3 regions of the Streptomyces sp. NBC_01296 genome follow, and region 3 is predicted to be linked to each of the others. Evidence: riboswitches for the same ligand, from Rfam matches in the RefSeq annotation. Region 3 holds a riboswitch; each other region holds the start of a gene.
What was found. Region 3 has a riboswitch for cyclic di-AMP ahead of OG299_RS08440 (LysM peptidoglycan-binding domain-containing M23 family metallopeptidase). Riboswitches for the same ligand answer to the same signal wherever they lie in the genome.
Positions count from the first base shown of each region.

Region 1: linked by a shared signal. The riboswitch ahead of OG299_RS23775 (transglycosylase family protein) and the one ahead of OG299_RS08440 (LysM peptidoglycan-binding domain-containing M23 family metallopeptidase) in region 3 are both predicted to bind cyclic di-AMP.
Region 2: linked by a shared signal. The riboswitch ahead of OG299_RS11525 (M23 family metallopeptidase) and the one ahead of OG299_RS08440 (LysM peptidoglycan-binding domain-containing M23 family metallopeptidase) in region 3 are both predicted to bind cyclic di-AMP.

Region 1 is NZ_CP130720.1:5,218,221-5,221,484, forward strand. It holds gene OG299_RS23770 (LysM peptidoglycan-binding domain-containing protein) at 99-1,139, shown strand; cyclic di-AMP (ydaO/yuaA leader) riboswitch at 1,416-1,587, shown strand; gene OG299_RS23775 (transglycosylase family protein) at 1,590-2,291, shown strand; gene eno (phosphopyruvate hydratase) at 2,612-3,264, shown strand, end outside.
Region 2 is NZ_CP130720.1:2,585,267-2,588,530, forward strand. It holds gene OG299_RS11520 (GntR family transcriptional regulator) at 1-534, opposite strand, end outside; gene OG299_RS11525 (M23 family metallopeptidase) at 736-1,530, opposite strand; cyclic di-AMP (ydaO/yuaA leader) riboswitch at 1,544-1,702, opposite strand; gene OG299_RS11530 (M16 family metallopeptidase) at 1,887-3,254, opposite strand.
Region 3 is NZ_CP130720.1:1,799,544-1,802,807, forward strand. It holds gene OG299_RS08435 (SGNH/GDSL hydrolase family protein) at 1-529, opposite strand, end outside; gene OG299_RS08440 (LysM peptidoglycan-binding domain-containing M23 family metallopeptidase) at 698-1,681, opposite strand; cyclic di-AMP (ydaO/yuaA leader) riboswitch at 1,684-1,860, opposite strand; gene OG299_RS08445 (tyrosine-protein phosphatase) at 2,172-2,993, shown strand; gene OG299_RS08450 (aspartate aminotransferase family protein) at 3,060-3,264, opposite strand, start outside.

The DNA of each region.
Region 1 (3,264 bases), 3.4 Mb from region 3:
CCCCTGACCGGAAGTCAGCGCACGCCAAGAGTTGTGACTTGCATGCCAAGAAGGCTAGGTTCTGCCGTTACCCAGCCGTTATGCGAAAGGTGCAGCTCATGCGTTCCGGGAACGGCCGCCACAGACGCCCCCGCCAGGTACCCGCGATAGTCGTCACCGCCGGAGTCACCGGTTCCGCGTTGGCCCTGCCACTTCTCGCTGCCACCGGCGCGAGCGCGGCGGACACCTCCACGTGGGACAAGGTCGCCGAGTGCGAGAGCGGCGGCTCCTGGAGCGCCAACTCCGGCAGCGGGTCCTACGGCGGACTTTCGTTCACGCAGGAGCAGTGGAACTCCTCGGGCGGCCTCGACTTCGCCGAGCGCCCCGACCTCGCCAGCCGTTCGCAGCAGATCGCCGTCGCCGAGCGGGTGCTGGGCAGCCAGGGCCCCCAGGCGTGGGGGCAGTGCTCGGAGTCGGCCGGGCTGACCCAGCAGGCCCCCGCCGCGACCGTGGATCCGGGCCTGCCCGGCACGCTCGGCCCCGTCGCCCCGAGCCCCTCGCGCCCCGACCACTCGGTCCCGAAGGGCGGCTCCGGAGTGAAGGCGCTGGACTTCGGCGCCCCGACCCCGGCCCCGGACTTCACGATCCCGCCGGCGCCGCTCGCGCCGAACAGCGGACTGCCCGTCATGCCCGACCCGGACCTGCCGTCCACGTCGCCGACCGTCCCGGTGCTCCCGGGCGACCCGACCGCGAACCCGGGTACCCCCACGGCCCCGACGACGCCCACCGCGCCGACGACCCCGGGGAGCCCGACCACGCCCGGGAACCCGGCGGACCCGACCGCTCCGGTCGTCCCGGCCAACCCCGGCACCCCCGCGGCCCCGGGCACCCCGGGCGCCTCCACCGACCCGAGTGCCATCCCGGACACCTCCGGCACCGGCAAGCACCGTGGTACGCCCGCGCCGGAACTGCCTGCGGCATCTGAGGGGGCGTCGGCCCCCTCGTACACCGTCCAGGCGGGCGACAGCCTGGCCACCATCGCGTCCGCCAAGGGGCTCAAGGGCGGCTGGAACGCGCTCTACCAGGCCAACGAGCAGGTCATCGGCAATGACGCCGATCTGATCAAGCCCGGTCAGAATCTGGATCTAAGGCAGAAATAACGGCACTTCGGGCATCCGTAAAGAGCTGAATGTCCGTTATCTGCAAGTGAGACATGTGTCTCTTCCGGTCAACTGGCGTGTCCCGCCTGGAGCCTTCCGCAAACCCCGTCCTCACCTGCGCAAACGGCCCTAAAGGGAGCGCAAGTAGGGGCCGCATCTCCCCGGTGTTCCTCGTTGAACATCGGGGAGAGACGTGTCTACCTTCTGAGTCGCCCGCCACCGCGGGCTCCTTCGACCGCATCGCCGAATCCTGCCGGCGGACGGGGGGAACAGTCGTCGCGTCAAGCGCCGAAGGCAGGAGCGGGGGAACCAAGGTAGGCGCCGGGACCGGCCGTTGAGAGACGGCCGCGGAAACGGCTAGGGGTTAAGTCGTGCGCCACGTCGCACGGCCGGGCACTCATCAGCCCGAACCCGACAGCTCACCTCGTAGGCGTCGGTGAGGAGAACTCCATGCTGCTTTCCGGCAAGGGCAAGCACCGCCGCGCCACGGCCATTCAGCGGACCACCCGCATCGTCACGCTCGCCGGCGTCGCCGGTGTCGCCGTCGCCGCCCCGCTGATGGCGGCCGGCTCGGCCTCCGCCGCCACCTCCGGTGAGTGGGACCGCGTCGCGCAGTGCGAGTCCGGCGGCAACTGGTCCATCAACACGGGCAACGGCTACTACGGCGGCCTGCAGTTCTCGTCCTCCACCTGGGCCGCGTACGGCGGCAAGGCCTACGCCGCGCAGGCCAACCAGGCCTCCAAGTCGCAGCAGATAGCCATCGCCGAGAAGGTCCTCAAGGGCCAGGGCAAGGGCGCGTGGCCGTCCTGCGGCGTCGGCCTCTCCAACTCCTCCTACACCGGCGGTGGTACGACCGACACCCCGAAGAAGACGGAGCAGAAGACCGAGACCAAGAAGACCCAGCCGAAGAAGACCGAGCCGAAGAAGGAGACGAAGCGCTCCGAGGCTCCGACGACCCGCTCCGAGCGCTCCGAGGCCCTGGCCCCGAAGACCGGCAACGGCTCGTACGAGGTCAAGCCCGGCGACACCCTGGGCACCATCGCCGAGGCCAACGGCGTCAAGGGCGGCTGGGAGAAGCTCTTCGAGCTCAACAAGGACATCGTCTCGGACGCCGACCTGATCTTCCCGGGTCAGAAGCTGAAGCTCAGCTGAACCCTGCCGCAACAACTGCGGCAGCGAGCACAACACGCAGCATCCCCACCGCCCGGCGCGTCTTCCCCCCACGCGCCGGGCGGCGGCGTTTGTCCGGCCCGAGCCCCTCCTGTTCCCCTCCCCCGTCCCGCCACGGACCCGGCCGGGACGCCGGCAGTCGAGAGTCCTATGTACCGGAAGGCGGGTATTCGGGCCCTTTTTCGTCCCAGGAGGCGGGCGGTCGGCTGGCCGAGTGCCCGGAGCCGGTTAGGCTCTAGTCGGCGGGGCCATCCCACGGCCTGACATGCCACCGCACACCCAGCGTCACATCCCAGAAGGAGATGCTCGTGCCGTCCATCGACGTCGTCGTAGCCCGGGAAATCCTGGACTCCCGAGGCAACCCCACGGTCGAGGTCGAGGTGGGCCTCGACGATGGCAGCACCGGCCGTGCTGCAGTTCCGTCCGGCGCCTCCACCGGTGCCTTCGAGGCCATTGAGCTCCGTGACGGTGACCCCAACCGTTACATGGGCAAGGGTGTCGAGAAGGCCGTCCTCGCGGTCATCGAGCAGATCGGCCCGGAGCTCGTCGGCTACGACGCCACCGAGCAGCGCCTGATCGACCAGGCCATGTTCGACCTGGACGCCACCGACAACAAGGGCTCGCTCGGCGCCAACGCCATCCTCGGCGTGTCCCTCGCCGTCGCGCACGCCGCGTCCGAGGCCTCGGACCTCCCGCTCTTCCGCTACCTCGGCGGCCCGAACGCGCACCTGCTGCCCGTTCCGATGATGAACATCCTCAACGGTGGGTCGCACGCCGACTCCAACGTGGACATCCAGGAGTTCATGATCGCCCCGATCGGCGCGGAGTCCTTCTCCGAGGCGCTGCGCTGGGGTGCCGAGGTGTACCACACCCTCAAGAAGGTCCTGCACACCAAGGGCCTGTCCACCGGCCTGGGCGACGAGGGCGGCTTCGCCCCGAACCTGGAGTCCAACCG
Region 2 (3,264 bases), 790 kb from region 3:
GTCCACGATCGCCCCGTGCTCCGCCCAGGACTCCACAGGCCGGGCCGGCGCCTCCACGGCGTACATCCACGCGACCTTGTGCCGCATCTGCGTCAGCAGCGCGATCAGCCCGGGGCTGCCGGAGGCCTGGGCGAGGGTCTCGTGGAACCAGCCCCCCAGGGACCGCAGATCCTCGCCCTGGCCCCGCCTGGCCCGCTCCTGGCCCAGTCTGACCAGCCCGCGCAGCACCTTCAGGTGGGCCTCGGTACGCCGGCGGGCGGCCCGGGCCGCCGCCAGCGGCTCGATCAGCATCCGCAGTTCCAGGAGGTCGGCCGCCTCCTGCTCGGTGGGCTCGGCGACGCAGGCGCCCGCATGCCGCCGGGTGGTGACGAAGCCCTCGGACTCCAGGGTCCGCAGCGCCTCGCGGACGGGGACGCGGGAGACCCCGTACCGGCGGGCCAGCAGCTCCTCGGTCAGCCGGCCGCCCGGCTCGAAGACTCCGGAGACGATGTCGTCGCGGATTGCCGTGCATACCGCGTGCGCAGGAATACGCAAGTCCGGACCTCCGCCTATTTCCGACTGCCGACGCCATTGCCGCGACCGTGCTCGGATCGTACTGGGACTCTATTGCAACACGCGATGTTTTCCGAGCGCGGACGGAAATCGCGAATATTTACAGCCACAATGCGGCCGCTTGCGGCCACAACGCGAAGGCCCCGGCTCGGGGAGCCGGGGCCTTCGGTGAAGTGCTGCGGGTCAGACGTCGACGCCGTGGTTGCGCAGGTACGCGACCGGGTCGATGTCCGAGCCGTACTGGGCGCCGGTACGGGCCTCGAAGTGCAGGTGCGGGCCGCTGGAGTTGCCGGTGGAGCCCGACAGGCCGATCTGCTGGCCCGGGGTGACCTGCTCGCCGACGGAGACGTCCAGCGAGGTCATGTGGCCGTACTGGGTGTAGGTGCCGTCGTTGTGCTTGATGACGACGTTGTTGCCGTACGCCCCGCCCCAGCCGGCCTCGACCACGGTTCCGGCGCCCACCGCGTGCACCGAGGTGCCGGAGGCCGCGTGGAAGTCGATGCCGGTGTGGCTGCCGGAGGACCACATGCCGCCGCCCGCGTGCCACTGGGTGCTGATGTAGGAGCCGTCGACGGGGGCGACGAAGGTGTTGAGGCGCTTGCGCTCCTCCTCGCGGGCGGCGCGCTCGGCGGCCTCGCGCTCGGCCTTCGCCTTCTCCTCGGCCTTCTGCTTGGCCTCGGCGGCGCGCGCCTTCGCGTCGGCCTCCGCCTTCGCCTTGGCAGCCGCGGCCTCTGCCGCGTGCTCCTGGGCCTCGGCCTGGGCCTCGATCTGGACCGGCAGGTCCTCGGCCGTCACGACGGCGTTCAGGCCGGTGTCCTCCATGGAGGGGGCCTTGTCCGACGCGGCGAACGCCGGGCCTGCGAGGGAGCCGACGACACCGGTGGTGGCGAGGGCGGCTATGCCGGCGTAGCCGGCGGTCTTGCGGCTCAGACGACTGGAACCACGGTGCTTACCGGCGGCACGACTGCCAAACGCCATGAAGGGGCTGATCCTTTCCTTCCTTCTCGCCTACCGGGTTAGCTGACGGGTTCGGAGCAGGAAGGTCTCCTACGGGCCCCCTCTGACGAGGCGGTCCGATTCACCCCAGGGACACATGTGGGTCCCCGGCTCCCCAGGCTCGCGCCTGACGGGGACTCGGCGATCGCTGCCCGGTGCCGCGGATGCGGCGCGTACAACTGACGGACAGCACGGCCGACGCTAGGCGGATCATCAGTCAATCGCCAAACAGACACGCCTTTTTGTTGCGTACGCCACACCGCATACAAGCAACCTCTCCACTAAACAGACAAAAAGGGCTCCGGTGGACAAGCCACCGGAGCCCCTTGGGATGTCCGTCAGTTGGTGACGACGGTGACCTCACCGATCCCCAGCGCCCGCACCGGCGCCTCGATCTGCGAGGCGTCGCCCACCAGGACGGTGACCAGGCGGTCCACCGGGAAGGCGGCCAGGACGGCCGAAGTCGCCTCCACCGTGCCCGTTTGGGCCAGCTGCGCGTACAACCGGGCCTGGTAGTCGTCCGGAAGCTCCTGCTCGACCTGGTCGGCGAGCGTGCCGGCGACGGCCGCGGCCGTCTCGAACTTCAGCGGGGCCACGCCCACCAAGTTCTGCACCGCCACGTCCCGTTCGGCATCGGTCAGGCCGCCCTCCGCGAGGGTGCGGAGCACCTTCCAGAGGTCGTCGAGCGCCGGGCCCGTGTTGGGGGTGTCCACGGAGCCGCTGATGGCGAGCATCGAGGCGCCCTTGCCGTCGGCGGTGGAGCGCAGCACCTGGCCGAAGGCGCGCACGCCGTACGTGTAGCCCTTCTCCTCGCGCAGCACCTTGTCCAGGCGCGAGGTGAGGGTGCCGCCCAGGCAGTACGTGCCGAGCACCTGCGCCGCCCAGACCCGCTCGTGCCGGTCCGGCCCGATCCGGCCGATGAGCAGCTGCGTCTGGACCGCGCCGGGCCGGTCCACGATGACCACGCGGCCGGTGTCGTCGGCGGTCACCGGCGGCACCGGGAGGGCCGCGGCGGTGTTGCCCGTCCAGGTGCCCAGGGTGTCCGCCAGTACGGCGTCCAGGTCGATGCCGGTCAGGTCGCCGACGACCACCGCGGTGGCGGTGGCGGGGCGTACGTGCGCCTCGAAGAAGGCGCGCACGGCCGCGGAGTCGATCCGGGCGACCGTCTCCTCGGTGCCCTGGCGCGGGCGGGACATCCGCAGCGTGGCCGGGAAGAGCTGCCGGGAGAGCTCCTTGGCGGCGCGGCGCTGCGGGTTGGCCAGCTCGTGCGGGATCTCGTCGAGCCGGTTGCGCACCAGGCGGTCGACCTCGCTGTCGGCGAAGGCGGGCGCGCGCAGCGCCTCGGCGAGCAGGCCCAGCGCCTTGGCCAGCCGGGAGGCCGGGACCTCCAGGGAGACCCGCACGCCCGGGTGGTCGGCGTGCGCGTCGAGCGTGGCGCCGCAGCGCTCCAGCTCGGCCGCGAACTCCTCGGCGGAGTGCTTGTCGGTGCCCTCGGAGAGCGCGCGGGCCATGATGGTCGCGACGCCGTCCAGGCCCGCGGGCTCAGCGTCCAGCGGGGCGGCGAGGTTGACCTCGACCGCGACGACCTGCTGGCCGGGGCGGTGGCAGCGCAGCAGGGTCAGCCCGTTGGACAGCGAGCCCCGCTCGGGCGCCGGGAAGGCCCAGGGCCGGGCCTGGCCGGCCTGCGGCTGCGGGTGGAAGGTCATCGTGACGGCT
Region 3 (3,264 bases):
CCCAAGCACGCCGATCCTGTACGGACTTCAGCGACCAGAGGTCGAGCACCGGGCAGTCGTAGCGGTCGGCGATGGCGCGCACATGGGCGCTGTACGTGGCCACCTTGCCCCGGAGGTGCTTGAGGACCGGCACGCCCCGGGTGTCGAATCCGGTGGTGATCATGACGTGGCCGACGGCTCCGGTGAGGTCGGCGACGGCCGCCTCGAACCGCTCCGCCACGTCGTCCGGGTCACTGCCGGGCCGGATGATGTCGTTGCCGCCGGCGCAGAAGCTCACCAGGTCGGGTGCGAGCTCCTTGGCCCGGGGGACCTGTTCGGCCACGATCTGGTCGAGGAGGCGCCCCCGCACGGCCAGGTTCGCGTACCGGAATTCGTGTTCGTCGCGCTGATCGGCCAGGAGTACGGCCAGCCGGTCCGCCCAGCCGAGAAAGGTCTCCCCGGGCCCCGGGTCCCCCACACCCTCGGTGAAGCTGTCCCCGATCGCCGCGTACGAGCCGATGGTTTTGAGTGTCGTCTTCGTCGCTGCCACGAGAACACATCTTTCACCCCGGTGCGTGACCTACGCCATCGTAGGAAGGGGTTGACGGGCCGTGATCTATACCACCTGGTCAGTCCGGAATAACAGGGCGTGAGGCCGGGACCCCCCTCGGGTCCCGGCCTCACGTGTCCGGTTGCCTCGCTCCGACGGCGGGAGCCGTCAGATGCTCACGCCCTTGGAGCGGAGGTAGGCCAGCGGGTCGATGTCCGAGCCGTAGGACGGCCCGGTGCGGATCTCGAAGTGCAGGTGCGGGCCGGTCGAGTTGCCGGTGGAGCCGGAGAGGCCGATGGTCTGGCCGCCGGTGACGCTCTGGCCGGCGGAGACGGAGAGCTGGGACAGGTGGCCGTACTGGGAGTACTTGCCGTCCGCGTGCCGGATGACGACCTCGTTGCCGTACGCGCCCGCCCAGCCGGCGGAGACCACGGTGCCCGCGCCCACGGCCCGGACGGTGGTGCCGGAGCTCGCGATGAAGTCGACACCGGTGTGGTAGCCGCTGGACCACATGGCGCCGGGGGTCTTGTACTGGGTGGAGATCCCGCCGCCGACGGGGGCGACGAAGCCGGCGGCGCTGACCGTACCGGCGGCGGACTTGGCGGCGGTGCTCTTCTTGGCGGGCGCGGCGGCGGCCGCGGCCGCGGGGGCGGCGGGGGCCGGCGCGGCGTCCGCGGACCCCTTGTCGTCGGAGGAGGAGGCCGAGGCCGAGGCCGAGGACTTCTTCGCCGGGGCCGGAGCGGACTGCGCGGCCGGCGCCGCCTCGCCCGGCGCACCGAGGGTCAGCTTCAGCCCGGGGTGGATCAGCGACGGGTTGGTGCCGACTGCCTCGCGGTTGTCGGCGTACAGCTGCTGCCAGCCGCCCGAGAGGTGGCGGTCCTGGGCGATCTTGGAGAGGTAGTCGCCCGGCACGACCGTGTAGACGGCCGGCGCGGCCTGCGCGGCAGCGGCGGGCGCGGCCTGCAGCGCCACCGGAACCTGCAGGGCCTGCACGGGAGCCGCGGCGGGGGCGGCGGCCGGGGCGCCGGCCGCGTGGGCGCCGGCGGCACCCAGCAGCGGCAGCGCGAGGGCCGCACCACCGGTGCCTGCGACGGCGAAGCCGCGCGCCATGGAACGGGACTTGGGACGGCGGTGCTTACCCTTTGCAGGCATGGCGAATTCCTCTCCGTCGCCTGCGAGGTGAGCTGTCGGGTTCGGACTGGAGATGTCCGGCCGCACATGAACGGAACATGTACGGCTTCACCCCGAGCTGCACCGATACAAAGATCGGGCACAGCGGCTTACCTGGTTCCCCCGCTCCTGCCGCGCGCGTGAATAGTCGGGTGCGGTTCCCGGACGGCGGCAGGATTCGGCGGTCCATCCGGATCGATCGCGAAGGTAATCGAGTTCCGCCGCACGGAACAAGCCACGAATTTCCTGACGGATTCACAGGCCGCGGATTTCGACGGAATTCCGGTCACCCTCCGTCCATTCCCCGCCGCCAACAACCGCCCCGGCCGGGCCTTTCGGCTTCGACGATCAGGCACTCACGGTCACCGTATGATCTGGCTCACGGGGCTGCGCCCGATCTCGCCTCCAGTGATGGCAAGTTGGTCCCAACCAGCGCAATTCGGACATCCCACGACGACGCCGAGGAGTTCCCGTGACCCAGCAGATACCCCAGCCCCCGCGGACGGAGCCCCTGCCGGAGCCGGAGCTGGCCGGAGTGCGCAACTTCCGTGATGTGGGCGGCCTGCCGACCGCCGACGGACGGAGGGTCAAGCCAGGAAAACTATTCCGTAGCGGACATCTGGCACATGCCACCGAAACCGATGCAGAATTCCTCACATCGCTCGGCCTGCACACCGTCTTCGACTTCCGCAACCACGCCGACCACGCTCTGGAGGGGCCCGACATCGAGCTCCCCGGCGTACGGAACGTCAACATCCCGCTGTCGGATCCGGCCGCCGGCAAAGAATTCTGGAAGATGGTCCGCGACGGCGGCGTCGAACAGCTCCGTGGACTCCTCGGCGACGGAAAGGCCGCCGCCCGGATGACCAACTCGTACCGCGCGATGATCGAGAACCGCACCGCCGAGCACAGCCGGGTCGTCCACGCCCTCGCCGAGGACAGCGTGCCGGCGCTCATGCACTGCGCGGCCGGCAAGGACCGGGCCGGCCTGTCGATCGCCGTCACCCTGCTCGCGCTGGGCGTCGAGCGCGGCGCGATCGTGGCGGACTACCTGGAGTCCAACGCCCCGCACCGTCGCTACCGCGTGCGCCGCGGCAGCGACGCGCCCGAGGCCCGCTCCCCCGAGGTGATGGAGCTGCTCGCCCCGCTCTTCGACGCCCGCGCCGAGTACCTGAGGGCGGCCTTCGACACCATCGACGAGCACTGGGGCGGGGTGGACCGGTACCTCGCCGAGGGCCTCGGACTCACGCCCGAGACCCTCGACCGGCTGCGGGATCAGCTGCTCGAGCGATAACCCGAGCGACAGCCCGGCCGACGACGCCGCCGCCGCCGCCGGGAGACGATCGAAGAGAGCAGGCCGTCAGCCGCCGGCGACGGCCTGCTTCACCAGCGTCCTGCCGAAGTCCCACATCAGAGCGCCCCCGCCGTGTGCCTCGTCCATGACCGCGCGGAAGGCGCCGACGAACCGGTCGACGTCCCGCTCGTCCACGATCAGCGGCGGGATGAGCTTGATGACCTCCAGATGGTCGCCGGAGACCTGCGCCAGGATCCGGTGCTTCTGCAGC